2 linked regions of the Piscinibacter gummiphilus genome follow. The protein of the gene in region 2 interacts with the protein of the main gene of each other region in a pairwise test. Links are inferred from orthologs where the notes say so. Each region holds a gene or a part of one and is shown on either strand. Other genes may lie near its edges.

What was found.
Region 1: the proteins of odhB (region 2) and lpdA interact in binary tests that used the Escherichia coli proteins (3 or more experiments, as listed by UniProt). The link is inferred for Piscinibacter gummiphilus from one-to-one orthologs.

What each region holds. Positions count from the first base shown.
Region 1 is NZ_CP015118.1:2,303,677-2,308,835, forward strand. Bases 1,464-4,314 are described here. They hold lpdA (dihydrolipoyl dehydrogenase), read left to right. Parts: upstream 1,464-1,934; coding sequence 1,935-3,695; downstream 3,696-4,314. Other genes in these bases: aceF (dihydrolipoyllysine-residue acetyltransferase), read left to right, coding at 1,464-1,909; msbA (lipid A export permease/ATP-binding protein MsbA), read right to left, coding at 3,758-4,314. Outside these bases: aceE (pyruvate dehydrogenase (acetyl-transferring), homodimeric type), read left to right, coding at 1-221; more of aceF, read left to right, coding at 245-1,463; more of msbA, read right to left, coding at 4,315-5,159. UniProt on the Escherichia coli protein: Lipoamide dehydrogenase is a component of the glycine cleavage system as well as of the alpha-ketoacid dehydrogenase complexes.
Region 2 is NZ_CP015118.1:2,883,854-2,889,091, forward strand. Bases 1,383-4,312 are described here. They hold odhB (2-oxoglutarate dehydrogenase complex dihydrolipoyllysine-residue succinyltransferase), read left to right. Parts: upstream 1,383-2,181; coding sequence 2,182-3,444; downstream 3,445-4,312. Other genes in these bases: A4W93_RS12880 (2-oxoglutarate dehydrogenase E1 component), read left to right, coding at 1,383-2,086; lpdA (dihydrolipoyl dehydrogenase), read left to right, coding at 3,455-4,312. Also shown: more of A4W93_RS12880, read left to right, coding at 1-1,382; more of lpdA, read left to right, coding at 4,313-4,882; cell division protein ZapE, read left to right, coding at 4,897-5,238. UniProt on the Escherichia coli protein: E2 component of the 2-oxoglutarate dehydrogenase (OGDH) complex which catalyzes the second step in the conversion of 2-oxoglutarate to succinyl-CoA and CO(2).

The DNA of each region.
Region 1 (5,159 bases), 580 kb from region 2 along the record:
TGCCGAAGGGCCGCACGTTCAAGGTCCTCGGCACCGACGGCTTCGGCCGCAGCGACTTCCGCAGCAAGCTGCGTGAGCACTTCGAGGTCAACCGCCACTACATCGTGGTCGCGGCGCTCAAGGCCCTGTCCGAGGAGGGCACGGTGCCCGCCGCGAAGGTGGCCGAGGCGATCAAGAAGTACGACATCAAGGCCGACAAGATCAATCCGCTGTACGCCTGAACAAGAAGACCCGGAGAAACGACATGGCATTGGTCGAAGTCAAGGTTCCCGACATTGGGGACTTCAAGGAAGTCGAAGTCATCGAGCTGCTGGTCAAGGCGGGGGACACCATCAAGGTGGACCAGTCGCTGGTGACCGTGGAGAGCGACAAGGCGTCGATGGAGATCCCGTCGAGCACCGCCGGCGTGATCAAGGAACTGCGCGTGAAGATCGGCGACAAGGTCGCCGAGGGCTCGATCGTGCTGGTGCTGGAAGCGGCAGGTGGTGCCGCCGCCCCGGCTCCGGCACCCGCCGCAGCCGCTCCGGCGCCCGCACCCGCTCAAGCCGCCGCACCCGCACCGGCCCCCGCCGCCGCCGGTGGCAGCCGCACCATCGAGCTGGTGGTGCCGGACATCGGTGACAGCAAGGACGTCTCGGTGATCGAGGTGTTCATCAAGGTGGGCGACACGCTGAAGGCCGAGCAGAGCGTGATCACCGTCGAGAGCGACAAGGCCTCGATGGAGATCCCGTCGTCGCACGCCGGGGTGGTCAAGGAACTCAAGATCAAGCTCGGCGACAAGGTCAGCCAGGGCTCGGTGCTGGCCACGCTGGAAGTGGCCGGTGGTGCCCCCGCTGCGGCTGCCGCGGCGCCGGCGCCTGCCGCCGCCTCGGTGCCGGCCGCCGCACCGGAAACCCCGTCGACCCCGGTGGTCGAACGTGTCGTGCCCACGGCCGCGCTGCCCGCCGCCGAACCGCCGCCGGCCACCGGCCGCCTGCCGCACGCGTCGCCCAGCATCCGCAAGCTCGCCCGTGAACTGGGCGTTCCGCTGGCGGAAGTGCGTGGCTCGGGCCTGAAGGGCCGCATCACCCACGCCGACGTGCAGAACTTCGTCAAGGGCGTGATGGACGGCAGCGTGCGCACGCAGGCCCAGGGGAAGGCGCCCGCCGCCGCGGCCGCCGCCGGCGGTGGCGCGTTCCCGGGGCTGCTGCCCTGGCCGCAGGTCGACTTCACGAAGTTCGGCCCGGTCGAGCGCAAGGACCTGTCGCGCATCAAGAAGATCTCGGGCGCGAACCTGCACCGCAACTGGGTCGTGATCCCGCACGTGACGAACCACGACGATGCGGACATCACCGAACTCGAAGCCTTCCGCGTCCAGCTGAACAAGGAGAACGAGAAGTCGGGCGTGAAGGTCACGATGCTCGCGTTCCTGATCAAGGCCATGGTCGCCGCGCTGAAGAAGTTCCCCGACTTCAACGCCTCGCTCGACGGCGAGCAGATCGTGCTGAAGCAGTACTACCACATCGGCTTCGCGGCGGACACGCCGAACGGCCTCGTGGTGCCGGTGCTCAAGGACGCCGACAAGAAGGGCGTGATCCAGATCTCCCAGGAGATGAACGCCCTGGCCGCGAAGGCCCGCGACGGCAAGCTGACCCCGGCCGACATGAGCGGCGGCTGCATCTCGATCTCGTCGCTCGGCGGCATCGGTGGCCGCTACTTCACGCCGATCATCAACGCCCCGGAAGTGGCAATCCTCGGCGTGTGCCGCTCGACGACCGAGCCGGTGTGGGACGGCAAGGCCTTCCAGCCGCGCCTGATGCTGCCGCTCAGCCTGAGCTGGGACCACCGCGTGATCGACGGCGCTTCGGCGGCCCGCTTCAACGCGTACCTCGCGCAGATCCTCGGCGACTTCCGCCGCGTGCTGCTCTAAGCCCCACCTTCACGGAAAGAGAACCATGTCGCTCATCGACATCAAGGTGCCGGACATCGGCGACTCCAAGGACGTGGCCGTCATCGAGCTGCTGGTCAAGCCCGGTGACACCATCAAGGCCGAGCAATCGCTGATCACTGTCGAGAGCGACAAGGCCTCGATGGAGATCCCCGCGACACACGCGGGCGTGGTCAAGGAGCTGAAGGTCAAGCTCGGCGACAAGGTCAGCGAAGGGTCGCTGATCCTGACGCTCGAAGCCAGCGGTGCGGCCGCCCCGGCGCCTGCGCCTGCGCCGGCTCCCGCGCCGGCCGCAGCCGCCCCTGCACCGGCCCCCGCGGCAGCGCCCGTCGCGGCCTCGTCGTTCGGCGGCACCGCCGATGTCGAGTGCGACGTGCTGGTGCTGGGCGCCGGCCCCGGCGGCTACTCCGCCGCGTTCCGCGCCGCCGACCTCGGGCAGAAGGTGGTGCTCGTCGAGCGCTACAAGACGCTCGGCGGCGTGTGCCTGAACGTGGGCTGCATCCCGTCCAAGGCGCTGCTGCACGTGGCCGCCGTGATGGACGAGGCCAAGCACTTCGACGCGCTGGGCGTGGCGTTCGAGGCCCCGAAGGTGGACCTCGACAAGCTGCGCACGCACAAGGAGAAGGTGGTGGGCAAGCTCACCAACGGCCTGAACGCGATGGCGAAGATGCGCAAGGTCACGGTGATCCAGGGCGACGGCGAGTTCGCCGACCCGTACCACCTCGCGGTGACCACGGCCGACGGCAAGAAGGTCGTCAAGTTCAAGAACGCCATCATCGCGGCGGGCTCCGAGGCCGTGAAGCTGCCGTTCCTGCCGAAGGACGACCCGCGCGTGGTGACGTCCACCGGCGCGCTGCAGCTGCGCCAGCTGCCCAAGCGCATGCTGGTGATCGGCGGCGGCATCATCGGCCTCGAGATGGGCACGGTGTACAGCAGCCTCGGCGCGCGCCTCGACGTGGTCGAGATGATGGACCAGCTGATGCTGGGTGCCGACCGCGACATGGTCAAGGTGTGGCAGAAGATGAACGCGCCGCGCTTCGACAACATCATGCTGAAGACGAAGACCGTCGGGGCCGAGGCCACGAAGGACGGCATCAAGGTCACGTTCGAAGGCGAGGGCGCTCCGAAGGAGCCTCAGCTGTACGACCTCGTGCTGCAGGCCGTGGGCCGCGTGCCCAACGGCAAGCGCATCGGTGCCGAGAAGGCCGGCGTGGCCGTGGGCGACCGCGGCTTCATCACGGTCGACAAGCAGATGCGCACCAACGTGCCGCACATCTTCGCCATCGGCGACATCGTGGGCCAGCCCATGCTCGCCCACAAGGCGGTGCACGAAGGCCACGTGGCGGCGGAAGTCGCGGCCGGCCACAAGGCCGAGTTCGACGCCCGCGTGATCCCGAGCGTCGCCTACACCGACCCCGAGGTGGCGTGGGTGGGCGTGACGGAGGACGAGGCGAAGGCCAAGGGCCTGAAGATCAAGAAGGGCGTGCTGCCCTGGAACGCGTCGGGCCGCGCCATCGCGAACACGCGCGACGAGGGCTTCACGAAGCTGATCTTCGACGAGGAAACGCACCGCATCATCGGCGGCGGCATCGTCGGCACGCATGCCGGGGACCTGATCTCGGAAGTGGCGCTGGCCATCGAGATGGGCGCCGACGCGGTGGACATCGGCAAGACGATCCACCCGCACCCGACGCTCGGCGAGAGCGTGGGCCTCGCCGCGGAAGCGGCCGAGGGCGAGTGCACGGACCTGCCGCCGGTCAAGCGCTGATCTGATCGTGTGATCGGACCAAAGGCCCGCGCCGTGAGGTGCGGGCCTTTTTGTTTCCGCTTTCAGCGGGTGCCGAACTGGATGCCGTGCAGCTTGGCGAAGAGCCCGTTCTTCTGGAGCAACTCGGCCTGCGTGCCTTGTTCGACGACCCGGCCCGCCTCCAGCACCACCACCTTGTCGGCGTTGGCGATGGTGGACAGCCGGTGCGCGATGACGATGCTGGTGCGGTCGCGCATCAGGTTGTCCATCGCCTGCTGGATCAGGCGTTCCGACTCCGAATCGAGGGCCGACGTGGCCTCGTCGAGGATGATGATGGGCGCGTCCTTGTAGATCGCGCGGGCGATCGCGAGGCGCTGGCGCTGGCCGCCCGACAGCTTCGTGCCGTTGTGGCCCACCAGGGTGTCCAGCCCCTCCGGCAGGCCGTCGACCAGCTCGAGGAGGTTGCTCGCCTGCAGCGCGGCGCGCACGCGCGCCGGATCGGGGGTCTCGCTGCTCAGGCAGACGTTGTCCCGGACCGTGCCGTTGAGCAGCACCACGTCCTGGCTCACGAGCGCGATCTGCGAGCGCAGCGAGGCGAGGCTCCAGTCCTTGAGCGGCACGCCGTCGAGCGAGATCGTGCCGGTGGACGGTTCGATGAAACGGGGCAGCAGGTTGATGAGCGTGGTCTTGCCCGCGCCGGACGGCCCCACGAGGGCCACGGTGCTGCCTTGGGGCACGTCGAGGTCGATGTCGGTGAGGGCGGCCGGTGCATCCGCTGCGCCGTAGCGGACGCCGACGCCGCGGAAGGTCAGGTGGCCGGCGGTGCGGTCCACCGCATGGGTGCCACCCGACTCGGCCTGGCTTGTGTGGATCAGATCCTGCCCGCGTTCCAGTGCGGCCAGGCCGCGCGTGACGGCGCTCGACACGTCGGTGAGCCGGCGGATGGGCGTGGCGATGCCGATGGCCGTGGTGATGAAGGCGACGAAGGTGCCCATGCTGCCGCCGGTCTGGCTGTTCTGCCACAGCGCCACCGCGATGATGATGGCGAGCGCCATGGCGGTGAACAGCTGGATCAGCGGCGTCACCGTGGCCGACGCCGCGGTCGACTTGAGCATCAGGCGGAAGAGCGAACGGCTTTCGGTCTCGAACCGCTCGGCCTGCGGCCGCTGGACGCCGTGCAGCCGCACCACGCGCCACGCAAGCACGTTTTCCTCGACCACGTAGCCCAGCCGGTCCACCGCGGTCTGCGAGGACAGCGTGATGCGCCGCATGCGCCGGCTGAAGTAGCGCATGGTGATGGCGAGCACCGGTGCCAGTGCGAGGATGACGGCGGTGAGCTGCCAGTTCAGCAGCAGCAGCGTGATGAGCAGCGCGACGACTGTGAACGAATCCTTCAGGAGGGTCTGGAGGGCGCTCACCAACTGGGCGATCCCGTTGATCGCCTCGTAGACCACGGTGTTCGTGAGGCTGCTGCCCGTGCGCTCG
Region 2 (5,238 bases):
AATCGTGATCGGCATGGCCCACCGCGGCCGCCTGAACGTGCTGGTGAACACCCTGGGCAAGGCCCCGAAGGACCTGTTCTCCGAGTTCGACCACACCGCCCCCGAGAACCTCCCGTCCGGCGACGTGAAGTACCACCAGGGCTTCTCGAGCGACGTGTCCACCCGCGGCGGCCCGGTTCACCTGAGCCTGTCGTTCAACCCGTCCCACCTGGAAATCGTGAACCCGGTGGTCGAGGGTTCGGTGAAGGCCCGCCTGGACCGCCGCGGCGACCAGGAAGGCGACACGGTGCTGCCGGTGCTCGTGCACGGCGACGCCGCGTTCGCCGGCCAGGGTGTCGTGATGGAAACGCTGGCGCTGGCCCAGACCCGTGGCTACTACACGGGCGGCACGCTGCACATCGTCATCAACAACCAGATCGGCTTCACCACCAGCGACCCGCGCGACACGCGTTCCACGCTGTACTGCACCGACGTCGTCAAGATGATCGAGGCCCCGGTGCTGCACGTGAACGGCGACGATCCCGAAGCCGTGGTGCTCGCCACGCGCCTCGCGCTCGACTACCGCCAGGAGTTCAACAAGGACGTCGTCGTCGACATCGTCTGCTTCCGCAAGCTCGGCCACAACGAACAGGACACCCCGGCGCTCACGCAGCCGCTGATGTACAAGTCGATCGGCAAGCACCCGGGCACGCGCAAGCTGTACGGCGACAAGCTGGTCGCCAACGGCACGCTGAAGAACGAAGGTCCGGACGACCTCGTCAAGACGTACCGCGCCGCGATGGACGCCGGCAAGCACACGGTCGACCCGGTACTCACGAACTACAAGAGCAAGTACGCCGTCGACTGGTCGCCGTTCCTGAACAAGAAGTGGACCGACTCGGCCGACACGGCCCTGCCGTCCGCCGAGATCAAGCGCCTGGCCGAACGCCTGACGACCGTGCCGAACGGCTTCAAGCCGCACGCGCTGGTCGAGAAGGTGCTGGCCGACCGCGCCGCGATGGGCCGGGGCGAGATCAACGTCGACTGGGGCATGGCCGAGTCGCTCGCCTACGCCTCGCTCGTGGCCAGCGGCTACCCGGTGCGCCTGTCGGGTGAAGACTGCGGCCGCGGCACGTTCACGCACCGCCACGCGGTGCTGCACGACCAGAACCGCGAGAAGTGGGACGAAGGCACCTGGACCTCGCTGCAGCACGTGGCCGACGGCCAGGCTCCGTTCGTCGTGATCGACTCGCTGCTGTCCGAAGAGGCCGTGCTCGGCTTCGAATACGGCTACGCCAGCGCCGACCCGAACACGCTCGTGATCTGGGAAGCCCAGTTCGGCGACTTCACCAACGGCGCGCAGGTCGTGATCGACCAGTTCATCGCCTCCGGCGAAGTGAAGTGGGGCCGCGCGAACGGCCTGACGATGCTGCTGCCGCACGGCTACGAAGGCCAGGGTCCGGAGCACTCGTCGGCCCGCCTCGAGCGCTTCATGCAGCTCGCCGCGGACAACAACATGCAGATCGTGCAGCCCACCACGGCCAGCCAGATCTTCCACGTGCTCCGTCGCCAGATGGTGCGCATGTTCCGCAAGCCGCTGGTGGTCATGTCGCCGAAGTCGCTGCTGCGTGCCAAGGACGCGGGTTCGCCGCTGTCCGAGTTCACGAAGGGCGAGTTCCGCACCGTCATCGGTCCGGACCGTTCGGAGATCGAGGCCGACAAGGTCAAGCGCGTGATCGCCTGCTCGGGCAAGGTCGCCTACGACCTGATCAAGCGCCGCGACGAGAAGAAGGCGTGGGACACGGTGATCGTCCGCGTGGAACAGCTGTACCCGTTCCCGCACAAGGCGTTCGCCGCCGAGATGAAGCGTTTCCCGAACGCGACCGAAGTGATCTGGGCGCAGGACGAGCCGCAGAACCAGGGTGCCTGGTTCTTCGTGCAGCACTACATCCACGAGAACATGGTCGAAGGCCAGAAGCTCGGTTACGCCGGCCGTCCGGCGTCCGCTTCGCCGGCCGTGGGTTATGCCCACCTGCACCAGGAGCAGCAGAAGGCGCTGCTCGACCAGGCGTTCGGCAAGCTCAAGGGCTTCGTGCTCTCGAAGTGATGTGACGAGGCGCGGGATGGGCGCGAGGGGCGGATGCCCCCGGCCGTCCCCCGCGCCGCACCACTTCGTCTCCCCCCAAATTCTGGAAGAACAACATGGCAATCGTTGAAGTCAAGGTCCCGCAGCTGTCCGAATCCGTGGCCGAAGCCACCCTGCTGCAGTGGAAGAAGAAGCCGGGCGAAGCTGTCGCCCTCGATGAAATCCTCGTCGAAATCGAAACCGACAAGGTCGTGCTCGAAGTGCCGGCCCCCGCTGCCGGCGTGATGGCCCAGCTCGTCAAGAACGACGGCGAAAGCTGCACGAGCGATGAAGTCATCGCCAAGATCGACACCGACGCGTCGGCCCAGGTGAGCCCGCTCGAGATCAAGCCGGTGCCGGCCTCGGCACCCGCCGCCGCGCCTGCCGCCGCCGGTGGCAACAAGGGCGACGTGGCCATGCCCGCCGCCGCCAAGCTGCTCGCCGAGAACAACCTGGCCGCAAGCAGCGTCGCCGGCACCGGCAAGGATGGCCGCGTGACGAAGGGCGACGTGCTCGGCGCCATCGAAGGTGGCGCGAAGGCCGCTGCCCCGGCCGCCAAGGCCGTGTCGGCCCCGGTGCCCGCCGCCGTGTCGAAGCCGCTGCCCGCCGTGGCCGCGCCCGTCCAGCAGAACCTGGGTGATCGCCCGGAACAGCGCGTGCCGATGAGCCGCCTGCGCGCCCGCATCGCCGAGCGCCTGGTGCAGTCGCAATCCACCAACGCCATCCTGACCACGTTCAACGAAGTGAACATGGCCCCGGTGATGGAGATGCGCAAGAAGTTCCAGGAGAAGTTCGAGAAGGAACACGGCGTCAAGCTCGGCTTCATGAGCTTCTTCGTGAAGGCCGCGGTGCACGCCCTCAAGAAGTACCCGATCGTCAACGCCTCGGTCGACGGCAACGACATCGTCTACCACGGCTACTTCGACATCGGCATCGCCGTGGGCTCGCCGCGCGGCCTCGTGGTGCCGGTGCTGCGCAACGTCGACCAGATGACGTTCGCCGACATCGAGAAGAAGATCGCCGAGTTCGGCGCCAAGGCCCGTGACGGCAAGCTGTCCCTCGAGGAACTGACCGGCGGCACGTTCTCGATCTCGAACGGCGGCACCTTCGGCTCCATGCTGTCGACCCCGATCATCAACCCGCCCCAGTCGGCCATCCTCGGCGTGCACGCCACGAAGGACCGCGCCGTCGTCGAGAACGGCCAAGTGGTCGTCCGTCCGATGAACTACCTGGCGATGAGCTACGACCACCGCATCATCGACGGCCGCGAAGCCGTGCTGTCGCTCGTGGCCATGAAGGAAGCGCTGGAAGACCCGGCCCGCCTGCTGTTCGACATCTGAGGACGACACCATGAGCAAGCAATTCGACGTGGTCGTCATCGGCGGCGGCCCCGGTGGTTACATCGCGGCCATCCGCGCGGCGCAGCTCGGTTTCAACACCGCCTGCATCGACGAATGGAAGAACGAGAAGGGCGGCCCGGCCCCGGGCGGCACCTGCACGAACGTGGGCTGCATTCCCTCGAAGGCGCTGCTGCAGTCCAGCGAGCACTTCGAGCAGGCCGGCCATCATTTCGCCGACCACGGCATCGGCCTGAAGGACCTGAGCATCGACGTCGCGAAGATGCTGGGCCGCAAGGACACCGTCGTGAAGCAGAACAACGACGGCATCCTGTACCTGTTCAAGAAGAACAAGGTCACGTTCTTCCACGGTCGCGGCTCCTTCGTGAAGGCCGCTGACGGCGGCTACGAGCTGAAGGTCGCCGGCGCCGCCGAGGAAACCATCACCGCGAAGCACGTCGTGGTCGCCACGGGCTCCAACCCCCGTGCGCTGCCCGGCGCCGCATTCGACGAGGAGAACATCCTCTCGAACGACGGTGCGCTGCGCATCCCCGCCGTGCCGAAGAAGCTCGGCGTGATCGGCGCCGGCGTGATCGGCCTGGAAATGGGCTCGGTGTGGCGCCGCCTCGGCGCGGAAGTCACCGTGCTCGAAGCACTGCCGGTGTTCCTGGGCGCGGTCGACGAGACCATCGCCAAGGAAGCCCAGAAGGCGCTGAAGAAGCAGGGCCTGAACATCGAGGTCGGTGTCAAGATCTCCGAGGTCAAGAGCGACAAGAAGGGCGTGACCGTCGCCTACGCGAACGCGAAGGGCGAGGCGCAGACCCTGGCGGTCGACAAGCTGATCGTGTCCATCGGCCGTGTGCCGAACACCATCGGCCTGAACGCTGAAAGCGTGGGCCTGAAGCTCGACGAACGCGGCGCCATCGCCGTGGACGACGACTGCAAGACCAACCTGCCGAACGTCTGGGCCATCGGTGACGTCGTGCGCGGCCCGATGCTCGCGCACAAGGCGGAAGAGGAAGGTGTGGCCGTGGCCGAGCGCATCGCCGGCCAGCACGGGCACGTCAACTTCAACACCGTGCCGTGGGTCATCTACACGTCGCCGGAAATCGCGTGGGTGGGCCAGACCGAGCAGCAGCTCAAGGCCGAAGGCCGCGCGTACAAGGCCGGCAGCTTCCCGTTCATGGCCAACGGCCGTGCACGTGCGCTGGGTGACACCACGGGCCTCGTGAAGGTCATCGCCGACGCGAAGACCGACGAGATCCTGGGCGTGCACATGGTGGGGCCGTACGTGTCCGAGCTGATCGCCGAGGCGGTAGTCGCGATGGAGTTCAAGGCCTCGGCCGAGGACATCGCGCGCATCTGCCACGCGCACCCGTCGCTGAGCGAGGCGACGAAGGAAGCCGCCCTGGCGGTGGACAAGCGCACGCTCAACTTCTGACCGGCGCGTTCGAGGTGGGAGTTCGCGACCTCTACGCGCAGACGCTCGCTGAAAAGGGCTTCAAGGCGGACCCCGCGCAACTGCGCGCGGTGGACGCCCTGGAGCGCTGCGAGAACGAGTGGCTCGACTACAAGGCCCGGCGCAGCAATGCGCTGACCAAGATGTTGCGCCACCCGCCCATTCCGCGTGGCGTCTACATGCACGGCGGGGTGGGGCGGGGCAAGAGCTTCCTGATGGACTGCTTCTTCACGTCCGTCCCGCTCACCCGCAAGACCCGCCTGCACTTCCACGAGTTCATGCGCGAGGTGCACCGCGAACTGGGCGAGCTCCAGGGCGTGGTGAACCCGCTGCACGAA